One region of the Janthinobacterium sp. CG_23.4 genome, then DNA from elsewhere that is predicted to be linked to it. Evidence: predicted binding sites of a transcription regulator. Region 1 holds the regulator's gene; the other holds the start of a gene.
The links. Region 1 encodes LexA, which represses DNA repair genes until DNA is damaged. Its sites were predicted from a motif close to ACTGTATNNNNATACAGT; they were not measured.
Positions count from the first base shown of each region.

Region 2: a site for LexA is predicted at 5,245-5,262, ahead of H4V96_RS22005 (putative DNA modification/repair radical SAM protein). Genes of this name have one in related genera too.

Region 1 covers NZ_JARXUX010000001.1:3,487,431-3,494,277, forward strand. The annotation lists gene rplI (50S ribosomal protein L9) at 93-548, opposite strand; gene rpsR (30S ribosomal protein S18) at 576-866, opposite strand; gene priB (primosomal replication protein N) at 882-1,190, opposite strand; gene rpsF (30S ribosomal protein S6) at 1,211-1,597, opposite strand; gene lexA (transcriptional repressor LexA) at 1,874-2,521, shown strand; gene H4V96_RS15645 (cystathionine gamma-synthase family protein) at 2,748-3,989, opposite strand; gene purF (amidophosphoribosyltransferase) at 4,237-5,760, opposite strand; gene H4V96_RS15655 (CvpA family protein) at 5,800-6,288, opposite strand; gene H4V96_RS15660 (SPOR domain-containing protein) at 6,305-6,847, opposite strand, start outside.
Region 2 covers NZ_JARXUX010000001.1:4,915,952-4,922,798, forward strand. The annotation lists gene H4V96_RS21980 (sigma 54-interacting transcriptional regulator) at 1-128, shown strand, start outside; gene H4V96_RS21985 (BON domain-containing protein) at 416-778, shown strand; gene H4V96_RS21990 (hypothetical protein) at 844-1,287, opposite strand; gene H4V96_RS21995 (bile acid:sodium symporter family protein) at 1,573-2,586, shown strand; gene H4V96_RS22000 (UdgX family uracil-DNA binding protein) at 2,538-4,001, opposite strand; gene H4V96_RS22005 (putative DNA modification/repair radical SAM protein) at 3,998-5,230, opposite strand; gene modA (molybdate ABC transporter substrate-binding protein) at 5,370-6,140, shown strand; gene modB (molybdate ABC transporter permease subunit) at 6,158-6,829, shown strand; gene H4V96_RS22020 (ATP-binding cassette domain-containing protein) at 6,847-6,847, shown strand, end outside.

The DNA.
Region 1 (6,847 bases):
GGCTGAAATTGAGCGAAAAAAAGGCCATAAAAAAGCCGGGCGAACCCGGCTTTTCATAGAGCGTCACGCTTGCGGGCCAGGCCCGCAAACGATTACGCGTTCGCGTCTGGAACGACAGCGATAACGACTTCGACGACGACGTCGGTGTGCAGAGCAACCGAAACGTTGTGCTCGCCAACGGTCTTCAGCGGGCCGGTAGGCATGCGGATTTGTGCTTTTTCAACAGCAAAACCTTGCTTGGTCAGCGCTTCAGCGATGTCGAAGTTGGTGACGGAACCGAACAGACGGCCATCGACGCCAGCTTTTTGAGCAACTTGAACGGTCAGGCCGCTCAGTTTTTCGCCCTGGGCTTGCGATGCGGCCAACTTGGCGGCAGCAGCTTTTTCCAGTTCGGCGCGCTTGACTTCGAATTCAGCCACAGCGGTTGCCGTAGCACGACGTGCCAGGCGTTGCGGGATCAGGAAGTTACGTGCGTAACCGTCTTTGACTTTGACGACTTCGCCGAGGTTACCGACGTTAACAACTTTTTCTAACAGAATGATTTGCATAGTTCTTCTCCAGGAATATCTGACCGATTAAGCGTGGTGCAGATCGGTGTATGGCAGCAGCGCGAGGAAGCGAGCGCGCTTGATTGCGGTGTCAACTTGGCGCTGGTAGTGCGCTTTGGTACCGGTCAGGCGTGCTGGCATGATCTTGCCGTTTTCTTGGACGAAGTCTTTCAGCGTGTCGACGTCTTTGTAGTCGACTTGCTCAACGTGAGCTGCGGTGAAGCGGCAGAACTTCTTGCGTTTGAACAACGGATTTTGCTGTTTGCGTTTTTCTTTAAGCTTGAGCTTATTTTTGTCGAACTTTTTACCGAATGCCATGTCAGGCTCCTGTATCTAAAATGCGCTAGTCGGGGTGACTGCACTAAAATCAATGATGTGAAACACCAAACTCTTGCTGTTGCGGCTTTTTCTGGCCAGGAAACCCGTGAACTGATACACCCCGCCCAAGCTTGCCTGACTGAACCGGCCTGAGATTTCACCAGCGGCTAGCGCGGCAATATCAAACTCGGTCAAACGGGCAATTCCTGCTTCCATCTGCTGCGAAGAGTGTTGCAATACTGCATTCACAATCGGCAACCCTGCCGGGGTATAGCGCAATATTTCGCGCTCGGCAATGATGGCAGTGACTTGTAGCTGGTTCAGCGCACGATCCTGGTCAACAATTAGGCTGCTGCGGCTGGAGCGGCTGCTGGTGCTTCGGTGCGGTGGCTTTTGGCCGCGTCTTCGCGTTGTACCGATTTCATCATCGGCGAAGGAGCTGTTTCAGCTTTCTTCATTTTAACGGTCAGGTGACGCAACACGGCATCATTGAATTTGAATGCTGTTTCCAACTCGACCAGGGTCTCGTTGTCGCATTCGATGTTCAGGCAGATGTAGTGTGCTTTAGGCAGCTTTTGGATCGAGTAAGCCATTTGACGGCGGCCCCAATCTTCCACGCGGTGAACCGAACCGCCGCGGGTGGTTACGCTGGCTTTGTAGCGTTCGATCATCGCGGGCACTTGCTCGCTTTGGTCCGGATGGACGATAAAGACTATTTCATAATGACGCATGCAAACTCCTTCAGGTCGGATTGATAATCGCCCACCCCGGCGTCAAGACGGGTGTGGGAAGGTCAGCCGGAGATTATAACCGCCTTTTGCAAACGTTTCAATGATTGCTTCAACAAGCGGCCCATTCACGCGGCCAGCCAGCGGCTTTTTACCGTGCATTCCAGTATTTCACACGAAATTGGCGCAAATAAGGGAAATCCCCTTGCATAGTGGACGATACTGTACAAAAATACAGACTGTTCATATAGACAGCATTTTAGTATGCACCCACCGCTCATGATCAAGCTGACTGCACGACAAGAACAAATCCTGAACCTGATCAAGGATGCGATTGAAAATACGGGCTTCCCTCCTACCCGTGCCGAAATCGCCAATGAATTGGGTTTCAAATCGGCCAATGCGGCCGAAGAGCATTTGCAAGCCCTGGCCCGCAAGGGCGCGATCGAGATTTCGCCAGGCACCTCGCGCGGCATCCGCCTGATCGGTGCAGCGGCGAGTGCTGTCGCCGAGGCGCTGTCCTCGAAAGTGCAGGCAGCGCTACTGATGTCGCTGCCCCTGATCGGCCGCGTGGCGGCCGGCTCGCCCATCCTGGCGCAGGAAAACCTGGAAGCGAGCTACAACGTCGACCCGGCCCTGTTTTCAGCCAAGCCCGACTTTCTGCTGAAGGTGCGCGGCTGGTCCATGCGCGACGCCGGCATCATGGATGGCGATCTGCTGGCAGTGAAAAAAGTCGATAGCGCCAAGAACGGCCAGATCGTCGTCGCCCGCATCGGCGATGAAGTCACCGTCAAACGCTACAAGAAGACGGGCTCCGTCATCGAACTGCTGCCGGAAAATCCCGACTTCAAGGTCATCACTGTATCGCCGGAAGATGAGTTTGCGCTGGAAGGTTTGGCGGTAGGCTTGATGCGCAGCTGGCATTAAGCCACCGCATGTAAAAGTGCATGCCGGGGTCAGACCCGCCGGGTCTGACCCCAGTTTTTAGCTTGCGGCCCCTCTCATGCCGGACACGCAAGTTTCAATGTCCGACAAAACCGTGGCGAGCGGAAGGGGGAGGTGGCCAAGAAGCAGAACCGTACTCAGTACGGGGCGCCGAGCCGGTGAGCATCACAAGCCGCCTATACCGACCCGCAGCAGGTTTGGTTGGGCATCATTGCTCCAACGCGCTACGGAAATCCTCGAGCAAATCGGCCTCGTCCTCGATGCCCACCGACACGCGGATCAGCGACTCGGCAATGCCCATGCTGGCGCGACGCTCGGCCCCCATCTCGTAAAAGATCGTATGGGCGACGGGAATGACCAGGGTGCGCGTGTCGCCCAGGTTGCTCGCTGGAATGGCCAGATTCAAACGATTGAGGAAATCGAAACAATCGATCCCGTCCTTCAATTCAAAACTAAACAGGGAACCATAGCTGCGGAATAGCTGCGTCGCCAGCGCGTGCTGCGGATGCGACGGCAAGCCTGGGTAATGCACTGCCGCCACGCGCGGATCGGCTTGCAACATGCCGGCCAGCGCGCGGGCGTTCGAGCAGGTGCGCTCCATGCGCAAGGCCATGGTTTCCGCGCCGACGGCAAGATGGTGCGCCGCTTCCGGTCCCAGCGATGCGCCGAAGTCGCGCAAGGCCTTGGCGCGGATTTGCGCAATGCCCCACTGCACCGGCGCCGCCTTTTTATAGTTCTCGAAGATGTTCGGATACTGCGTCCAGTCGAACACGCCCGTGTCCGTCAAGCTACCGCCCAGCGCATTGCCGTGGCCGCCAATGGATTTCGTGAGCGCATTGACCACCAGACCGGCACCCACCGCTTTCGGGCGGAACAGGTAGGGCGTCGTCATGGTGTTGTCGACGATGTACAAAATGCCACGCTCCTTGCACAGGGCGCCGATTTTCGCCAGGTCGGCAATCTGCGTGCGCGGATTGGCGATGGTTTCCACAAACACGATGCGCGTCGCCGGCGTGATGGCGGCCACCACGTTGGCCACATCGGTGGCGTCGACGAAGGACACGGCAATGCCCTGCCCCGTCGCCGTTTGCCACAGGCTGTTGCTGTTACCAAACAAGAAAGCCGATGAGACGACATGGTCGCCTGCGCGCAGCAAAGACTGCACCACGGCGCCGATGGCGCCCATGCCGGTGGCGAAGCACAGGGTCGCCACGCCGTCTTCCATCTTGTTGACCTTCTCTTCCAGCGCAGAAACCGTCGGGTTGCCCTGGCGACCGTAGCGGAAGCCCGGTTCCTTGCCCTGGAATACGGCAGCGAGCTGGCGCGCGTCGCCGTAGCCAAACGCCACGGAGGTGTGTATCGGCTTGTGCAGCGAGCCATGCTCGATGCCCTTGCGGCGGTCGCTATGCAAGATGGTGGTGGTAAAGCCGTAGTTTTTTTTGGTGGTCATGGTGGATGCTGGAAACTATTAACCCTAAACAAAAGCTGGGGTCAGACCCTAATGCCGTTCAGTTAAGAGTTTTGGCCTGATTTATGAGCGCCAGTAAATTCGCTAAACCCAGAGGCAAAGAGCTGGGGTCGGACCCTCAGGGTCCGACCCCAGTCCTTGTTCTTGGGCTAAAAATAGCATCACTAACACTAACTTAACGGCATTAGGGTCAGACCCGACGGGTCTGACCCTAATGGCAAGGCGGCGATTACGCTTCTGTCGTTGCCAGGTTCAAGTTCAGCTGGGGACGGGGCGTATCTTCAGGCGCTGCTGCTTTCGGATGATGGCGCGCGTATTCCAGGCGGTCCAGGTATTCCTGCGACACATCGCCCGTCACATACACGCCATCGAAGCACGAAGCCTCGAAGTTCGTGAGCGCCGGATTGACGTCGGCAATGGCCTGCTTGAGCGCGCCGATATCCTGGTACACCAGATAATCGGCCGTGATTTCACGGCAGACTTCTTCCGTCGTGCGGCCGTAGGCGATCAATTCGTCGCGCGTCGGCATGTCGATGCCGTACACGTTCGGGTAGAGCACCGGTGGCGCGGCCGAGGCGAAGATGACTTTTGTCGCCCCCGCTTCGCGCGCCATCTGCACAATTTCACGGCTGGTGGTACCACGCACGATGGAATCGTCGACCAACAGCACTACTTTATCCTTGAATTCGGAAGGAATAGCGTTGAGCTTCTGGCGCACCGATTTCTTGCGCGCCGCCTGGCCCGGCATGATGAAGGTACGGCCGATGTAGCGGTTCTTGATGAAGCCTTCGCGATACTCGATGTTCAGCGCCAGGGCCAGCTGGATGGCGGCAGGACGCGAGGAATCGGGAATCGGCATGACCACATCGATATGCACGTCAGGCAGTTCGGCGCGGATCTTTTCAGCCAGGTACTCACCCATTTTCAGGCGCGTGGCGTACACCGAGGCGCCGTCGATGACGGAGTCGGGACGGGCCAGGTAGACGAATTCGAACACGCAAGGATTGAGGCTGGCATTGTCGGCGCACTGGGCGCTGTGCAATTTCTTGTCGGCATCGATGAAGACGGCTTCGCCGGGACCGATGTCGCGCACGAAACGGAACCCCATGCCTTCCAGCGCGACGGATTCGGAAGCGATCAGGTATTCAGGCCCCAGTTCCGTTTCATTGATGCCCAGGCACAAAGGACGGATGCCGTGCGGGTCACGGAAAGCCAGCAAGCCCACACCGGCAATTTGCGCCACGGCAGCGTAGCCACCCTTGACGCGGCGGTTCAGCACGGTGACGGCCTTGAAGATGGCTTCCGGGTCCAGATTCAGACCCGTCGTCGCTTCCTGGATTTCATGCGCCAGCACATTGAGCAGCACTTCGGAATCGGAATCGGTATTGATGTGGCGGCGGTCGTTCTTGAACATTTCCTGTTTCAACTGTTCCCAGTTGGTCAGGTTGCCATTGTGCGCCAGGGTGATGCCGAATGGTGCATTGACATAAAACGGCTGTGCTTCCTCTTCGCTCGACGAACCGGCCGTCGGGTAGCGGCAATGGCCGATGCCCGTTGTGCCCTGCAGCGAACGCATGTTGCGCGTACGGAAGACGTCACGCACGAGGCCATTGGCTTTGTGCATGGAAAACATACTGCTGTGATTAGTCGCAATCCCTGCCGCATCCTGACCACGATGTTGCAAGAGCAACAATGCATCATAGAGCAATTGATTGACAGGTTGATGGGAAACGACGCCGACGATGCCACACATGGTGTGCTCCTAAACTGTGCTACTGATTTTAAAAAAAATTCAAAATTTCACATGCTGCGCGTAAGCGGCAGGCAGATAAGGCTTGATGGCACGCGCGCCCTGCTCGGCGAACGGGCTGAGCGACGCATTTTTCCAGAACGGCTGCTGCGGTATGGACGTCATGCCACACAAGATGACGGCCGTCAGCACGATCATCAGGCCGCGCGCCACGCCGAACAGGCTGCCCAGCGTGCGGTCGGCCAGGCTCAAGCCCGTCACCTTGACCAGTGCGTCGACCGTCATGGACAGCAAGCCCATCAAAATGCGCACACCGATGAACAGCAGCACAAAGGCCAGCAACAAACGGATGACTTCGCCCGGCACCGCTTCGGGCAGCAATTTCGCCAGGCTGGCACCATACGCGTTGGCAACGACGAAAGCGACGACCCAGCTGACCAATGACAGCATTTCCTTGACCAGGCCGCGCATCATACTGATCAGCACGGAAGTGACCAGGACGAACAGCACCAAATAATCGAAGATCGTCACCTTCAGCCTTGCAACATCACGCCGGCACCAAGCTGCCGCCCAGGCCCAGCTTTTGCAGCTTGGCGCGGGTCTTTTCGGCGTCTTCACGGTTGCCGAACGGCCCCACGCGCACGCGGATGCGCTCGCCCGCCGGGCTAGCTACTTTCTGCGTGTAAGACTTGATGCCCGCTTCGCGCAGCTTGTCCTGCAATTCATCGACCTTGTCCTGCGTCGCCAGGGCCGCCACCTGCAGCACGAACTTGCCGCCGCCGCCGCCGGCCTCGTGCGTCTTGTCCGGTGCTTTCTCTTGCGCCTTGTCGAGTGGCTTGCCTTCCAAAATGGCCATGGCGCGCGCCGCATCATCGGCAGATTGCACCGACTTGGCAGGCTTGGGCTCGGGCTTGGGCTCCACCTTTACTTCATGCTTGGGTTCGGGCTTGGGTTCGGGCTTGGGTTCATGCTTCGGTTCCGCCCTGGCTTCATGTTTCGGCTCGGGTTTCGGCTCCACCTTGGCGGGCTTGGGTTCGGGCTTGGGTTCAAGCTTGGGTTCAAGCTTAAGTTCAGGCTTGGATTCGGCTTT
Region 2 (6,847 bases), 1.4 Mb from region 1:
CGGACGGCAACGTGGCCGACGCGGCCCGCCTGGCCGACCGCAACCGCACGGAGTTCTACCGTTTATTACAGAAATATGCGCTGACGCCGGCCCTGTTCCGGCTTGACGGCGACCCTGTCGCTGAATAGCGACAAAAATAAAGCATGAATAATCAAAGGCTTACGGATAAATATTGATTCACTTGCCACAAGCTGTCGTCGTCAGGCGACAAAAAGTCCCGCTTTTCGGGCCAGATCCGGCGGAAAAGCCCTGGAAAAATCGAGTTTGGCTGTAAGTCGTTGATTTTTAATGCAATTTAAAAGCTGGCATGGTGCTTGCTGTATGGGTAGATGTGACGCTACAAAGTGTTGCTGTTTTGTTGCTTTTTATTGCTATCGCCAAATAAAAGCTTTTAACTTCATTGAGAGGAACTACCATGCAAACATCGAAACTGTTCAACACCCTGGTCGCCGCTATCGTACTGTCGGGCGCCTCGGTCACCGCTTCGCATGCAGCTGACTCCGCGTCAAAAGCACAAGCTCCTGTTGACACGGTAGTGGCCGCCAACGCCGCCGCCGCCGTCCCTGATGAAACCATTACTTCCTCGGCCAAGGCCGCCCTGAGCGCCGATGCGCAAGCCGCTGCCCTGCCAGTCAAGGTAGCAACCCAGCAAGGTGTCGTCGTCCTGTCGGGCGATGTACCGAGCGCCGAAGCGGGTGACCGCGTCGTGCAGATCGTCGCTTCCGTGAGCGGCGTGAAAGAAATCAAGAACGAGCTGAAAGTCAAAGCCGCCGGTTAAACGCCCTCGCGCTGTACTTTACTCCGGGTTGCCCTGTCTGCGGACAGGGCATTTTTTTGTCTATTTCAGTTGGTCTTGACAGTTTCGGCAGACGCTTGCGGGGGCGGCAGTGCCACCGGGGCTATGGCGATGTCCCGCATTTGGATTGTCGTCGTATTGGGATAATCAAAGCCAGCGCCGGTGTTCCGGTCGACAATGTAGCCGATGCCGCCACCCAGTAGAATATTGCCCCATACGGCGCCATTCGACTTCGATACCAGAGTCGAACTTCCAGATAAATTGCCTTTTTTGCAGTCGACGATCATGTCGCCGGTGCTCTTATGCACCATAACGCTGCCAGGGCTGACAACGAACCAGTTGCCTGCATCGTTGCTGAGATTGCAACCAATGCCGGACACTTCTTTGCTCTCATGAATGGTTTGGATAGATACAGGCTGAAATTTTTCCCCCGCGACGGATGCGCAGCCAGTCAATGCCAGTGATGCTAAAACAACAGATAATTTATACATGTTTTACCCTAGGTGTCGTTGTAATTTTTAAAACAAACTAGTGTAATTTGGCATTGTTTATTTATCTATGAAAATATTTTAATTGTGGAAATTTTGTTTCTTTTTTGATGAATCATTGGGAGTACACATCGGCTTCGTAGCAAATCTACGGTCATTCTCGTTGTATGATTTTTACCGATGAGGAATCCAGATCAACGGTAGAATAGCCAGCACTGGCGCCGTTTCCGGCGCTTTTTGTCATCCATGGCGCAGTGTTGCAAGGCTGGGCCGCTACCAGGCTACCGCATGTCTTCTTTTTCCCCCGCTGCCCTGTTGCGCAATCTGAAACCCGATAATTTCACCATCGCCCTGCTCGTCACCGTGGCCCTGGCCAGTTTCCTGCCTTGCACGGGCACGACGGCCTTGGTCTTCGGGCACGTCACCACCGTCGCCATCGGCGCCCTGTTTTTCTTGCACGGCGCCAAGCTGTCGCGCGAAGCCGTGGTGGCCGGTGTCATGCACTGGCGCTTGCACGTGCTGGTGCTGGCCAGCACGTTCATTTTGTTCCCCTTGCTGGGCCTGGCCCTGCGCCCGCTGGCGCTGACCTTTCTCACGCCTGAGCTGTACGTGGGCATCTTGTTCCTGTGCGCGCTGCCATCTACCGTGCAGTCGTCGATCGCCTTGACGGCCATGGCGCGCGGCAATGTGCCAGCGGCCATCTGCAGCGCCTCGGCCTCGAACTTCATCGGCATCTTTCTTGCCCCCATCCTGGTGGGCTTGCTGGTGGCGAAAGGCGCAGACAGCAAGTCGTCGCTCGATGCGGTGCTGTCCATCGTCATGCAACTACTGCTGCCTTTCCTGGCTGGCCAGTTCCTGCGCCGCTGGATAGGCCGCTGGGTCGACCGCCACAAGGCCATGCTGAAATTCTTCGATCAGGGTTCCATTTTGCTGGTGGTCTACACGGCTTTCAGCGAGGCCGTCAGCGAAGGCCTGTGGCAGACTGTCTCGGTGGAAACCCTGATCGCGCTGTGCCTGTTCAGCATCGTGCTGCTGGCGCTGGTCCTGTGCCTGATGACCTTCATCAGCCGCCGCCTGGGTTTTTCCAAGGAAGATGAAATCGCCATCGTCTTTTGCGGCTCGAAGAAAAGCCTGGCCAGCGGCGTGCCGATGGCCAAGGTATTGTTTGCCACGCACTCGCTGGGCATGGTGATCTTGCCGCTGATGCTGTTCCACCAGATTCAGCTGATGATCTGCGCCGTGATTGCGCAGCGCTATGCAAGGCGCGACGAGGTCGTGGAAGTGCCGGCGTCGACGCTGTGATCCTGTACTTGTAGTAGCCGCAGCGCCTGCTGCAGCCCGGCAACAATCACTGCATACGCCTGCCGCCGGCTCGCCTCGTCCGGCGCGCGCAGTACATACGACGGGTGATAGACGCTCACCACCCAGCGCCCGTCGTGCTGGAGGGGCGTGCCAAGCCGTGGCGTTATGCTGGCAGAGCCATCTTGCAGCACAGACTTTAACGCCGTACTGCCCAGTACCACGATCACTTGCGCTTGGACGCCTTGTATTTCTTCTTCCAGCCAGCCGTGGCAGGCGAGGATTTCGCGCTGCGCGGGTGTCTTGTGCAGGCGGCGTTTGCCGCGTGCTTCCCACTTGAAATGCTTGACGGCGTTGGTCAGATAGATGCTGTCGCGCGCCATGCCCGCTTCCTGCATGGCTTGCTCCAGCAGCGCGCCGGCCGGGCCGACAAAGGGCAGGCCCACCAGGTCTTCCTGGTCGCCCGGTTGCTCGCCGACGAGCATGATGCGCGCCTGTGGCGGCCCCACGCCGGGCACGGCCTGGGTGGCCGATTCCCATAGTTCGCAGCGGCGGCACTGGTCGAGTGTCTTGGGCGCGTCGCGCGCGGGCTGGGCGCGCTCGGCGGAAATCGCGATCATGTTGGCGCCGTTGCGCTGGCCCACGCTGGCGCTCTGGCCCGTGCGCCGTGCGCCATTCGCGGCGCCGCTGACCATGGCCGGTACGATGGCGCCTTCCGGCAAGTTCTTCCAGAAACGCGAGGGTATATGGCTGCGCAGCAGGTCGGCGTTCAGGCGCGCCGGGTTGAAGATGCTGCGGTAATACGTCAGCCACAGGGCTTCGCCCGCATCGTCGATATCGGCCGCGCCGCGCAGCAATGCGGGGCCGGCGTGCATGCTCGCGCCGTCCCACAGCATGGTGGCCGTGGGCGTGGCGATCATCCAGCTGATGCTGCCCATGCGGCGGGCGAAGTGGCGCGCCACTTGTGGCAGCACCTCGTGCGTCGGTTCGAACCAGGCGACAAAACGCGGCGCGCCTTCAGTTTCGGCCCGCTCGCGGAAGCGCACATACGCGTGCATGTCATGTTCCTCGCGGCGTACCGCCTTGACCATGGCGTGCAGGCGCGCACCGTCGGTGTCGGCGTGCGACAGCACGTCTTGCTGGCCCAGCTGCCAGCGCCACAGCACCTGGTACAGGAAGGCCCAGCGGTCTGGGGTGCTGAAACAGGCGGCGCTTTCCAGCAATTCCACCAGTTGGCGCGGCAGGCGCAGCAGGGGCGCGTTGGCATCCGTATCGTCTGGCATGAGCGAGAACAGGTCGCCCTCGCCCGCTTGCGACTGCCAGGTAACGTCGGCAGGTGGCACGCCGCGCGCGATCAATTCCCGGGCGGCCGCGCGCCACGCGTCGAATGACTGCGCCAGGCGGACGACAGGGCTCATGCCGCCTGCAGTTCGGGCCATAAATTCATTTGCTGCGGCACCTCCGTCATGGCGCGCCGCAGCTGTTCCGAGGTGCTGGTGTCGCGCGTGGGAAAGTAGTCGGCCGTAATGATGAACGGCGCAATCTTTTTCATGCTGCATCGCAGGCGCGACAAATCGGCATAGCGTACCTGCCGCAAGCGGCGCAGGTCGACGATGCGTTGCGCATTGCGCAAGCCGATGCCGGGCACGCGCGCGATCATGTGCTGGGCCGCGCGGTTCAAGTCCAGTGGAAAATGTTCGCGGTGCGCCAGCGCCCAGGCCAGCTTGGGATCGATGTCTAGCGCCAGGTTGCCGCCCGTGGCGGGCAGCAGTTCGCTGGCCTGAAAGCCGTAGCTGCGCAGCAGAAAATCTGCCTGATATAAGCGGTGTTCGCGCAGCATGGGCGGCGGCGCCAGCGGCACGCTTTTCGGGCTGTCGGGAATCGGACTGAAGGCTGAATAGTACACGCGCTTGAGTTTATAGCTGCCGTACAGCGTCTCGGCTGTGGAAAGAATTTGCTGGTCGTCGCTGGCATCGGCGCCGACGATCATCTGCGTGCTTTGCCCGGCGGGCGCGAAGCGCGGAGAACGCGGTTCCTCCGCCTTTTCATCGAGCTTGCGGCGGATGGTGCCCATCGCCAGTTTAATCGTATGCACGCTCTTTTCCGGCGCCAGCTTTTGTACGCTGTCTTGCGTCGGCAATTCGATATTCACGCTGAGCCGGTCGGCGTAGCGGCCCGCCTGCGCGATCAGGGCCGGATCGGCGTCGGGAATGGTTTTCAGATGGATATAGCCGCGGAACTGGTGTACCTCGCGCAACTCGCGCGCCACCTGCACCAGTTGCTCCATCGTGTAGTCAGCCGACTGGATGATGCCGGAACTGAGGAAGAGGCCATCGATGTAGTTGCGCAGGTAAAAGTCGCTCGTCAACTTGACCACTTCGGCCACCGTAAACCGCGCCCGCGGCACGTTCGAGCTACGCCGGTTGATGCAGTACTGGCAATCGTACAGGCAGTAATTGGTCAGCAGTACTTTCAGCAGCGAGACGCAGCGCCCGTCCGGCGTGTAGCTGTGGCAGATGCCCATGCCGGAGGTGGCGCCAAAGCCGTCTTTGCCGATGGAATCGCGTTTGGGCGCACCACTGCTGGCGCAGGACGCGTCGTACTTGGCCGCATCGGCCAGGATTTCCAGCTTGTCTGTCAGTTCCATGGGCGCCTCGATATACTGTGTTTATATACAGTATAGCAGGGAATCGAGCTTGTGCTGTCCTGACTTGCAGCATGACATAGCGCTATATATAGGTGTATATTACGCCTCTTGTGCAGCGTCACTTTATCAGGATACGATCATGCGCCTCACCTCTTTCGCCCGCCTGCTTGGCACTGCTTTGCTGGCCCCTGTGCTCGCCACTGCCGCTTCGTCCGCCTGTGCCGGCGAAGTGCTGGTATCGGCTGCGGCCAGCCTGACGAATGCGTTCAAGGATGTGGCGCACAGCTATGAGGCGCAGTATCCGGGCAGCAAGGTGTCCTTGAACTTTGCCGCCTCGGGCGTGCTGCTGCAACAAATCGTCAAGGGTGCGCCGGTGGATGTGTTTGCCTCGGCCGACCAGGAAACCATGGATGCGGCGCAAAAGCAGGGCTTGGTGCTGGCGGCCGAGCGTCAGGATTTCGTCAGCAACAGCCTGGTGCTGATCGTGCCGCACGATAGCAAGTTGGGCATCAATAGCTTGAACGACTTGACGCGCAAGGGCGTGACCCGCGTGGCCATTGCCAATCCTGCCAGCGTGCCTGTCGGCCGCTATGCGGAAAGTGCGCTGAAAAAGGCGCATCTGTGGGAAGCCGTGCAGCCGAAAGCCATCGGCACGCAGAACGTGCGCCAGTCGCTCGACTACGTGGCGCGTGGCGAAGTTGATGCGGGCTTTGTCTATGCCACCGACGCGGCCATCATGCAAGATAAGGTCAAGGTCGTGCTGGACGTGCCTTTGGCCTCGCCCGTGCTGTACCCGATTGCCAGCATCAAGGGCAGCAGCAATGCTCTTGATGCGAAGCGCTTCATCAACTATCTGCAGACGGCGCCGGCGCAAGCCATTCTGGCGCGCTACGGATTCAAAAAACCATAATGTAAGCACGCGCCTGCATGGATATCGCCTGGACCGCGCTGGCCCTGTCGCTCAAAGTAGCGGCCTGGGCCACGGCGCTTAATTTGTTGCTTGGCATCGGTACCGGCTATCTGCTGGCGCGCACGCGTTTTCCCGGACGTGAATTGCTCGATGCCGTCCTGACCCTGCCGATGGTGATGCCGCCCACCGTGCTCGGCTATTACCTGCTGGTGCTGCTGGGCCGGCGCGGCAGCTTGGGCATCTGGCTGCAGGACAATTTCGGCATCAACCTCATCTTTACCTGGCAGGGTGCCGTCGTCGCTTCGACCGTGGTGGCTTTTCCCCTCGTCTTCAAGCCGGCGCGCGCCGCCTTCGAGGCGGTCGATGGCCAGCTGGAGCAGGCGGCCCGCGTGCTGGGCATTTCTGAAATCGCCGTCTTTGTCCGCGTCACCTTGCCGCTCGCCTGGCGCGGTATCTTAGCTGGCGTGTTGCTCGGTTTTGTGCGCGCGCTGGGCGAGTTTGGCGCCACCCTGATGGTGGCCGGCAGCATTCCCGGCAAGACGCAAACCCTGTCGGTCGCCGTGTATGAAGCCGTACAGGCGGGCCAGGACGACGTGGCCAACACCCTGGTGCTGATTATCTCTGGCGTGTGTATCGTGGTGCTGCTGTCGGCTGGTCGCCTGGCGTCCGGGCGCATCGCGCACAAATGACGCTGACGACGATGCCCA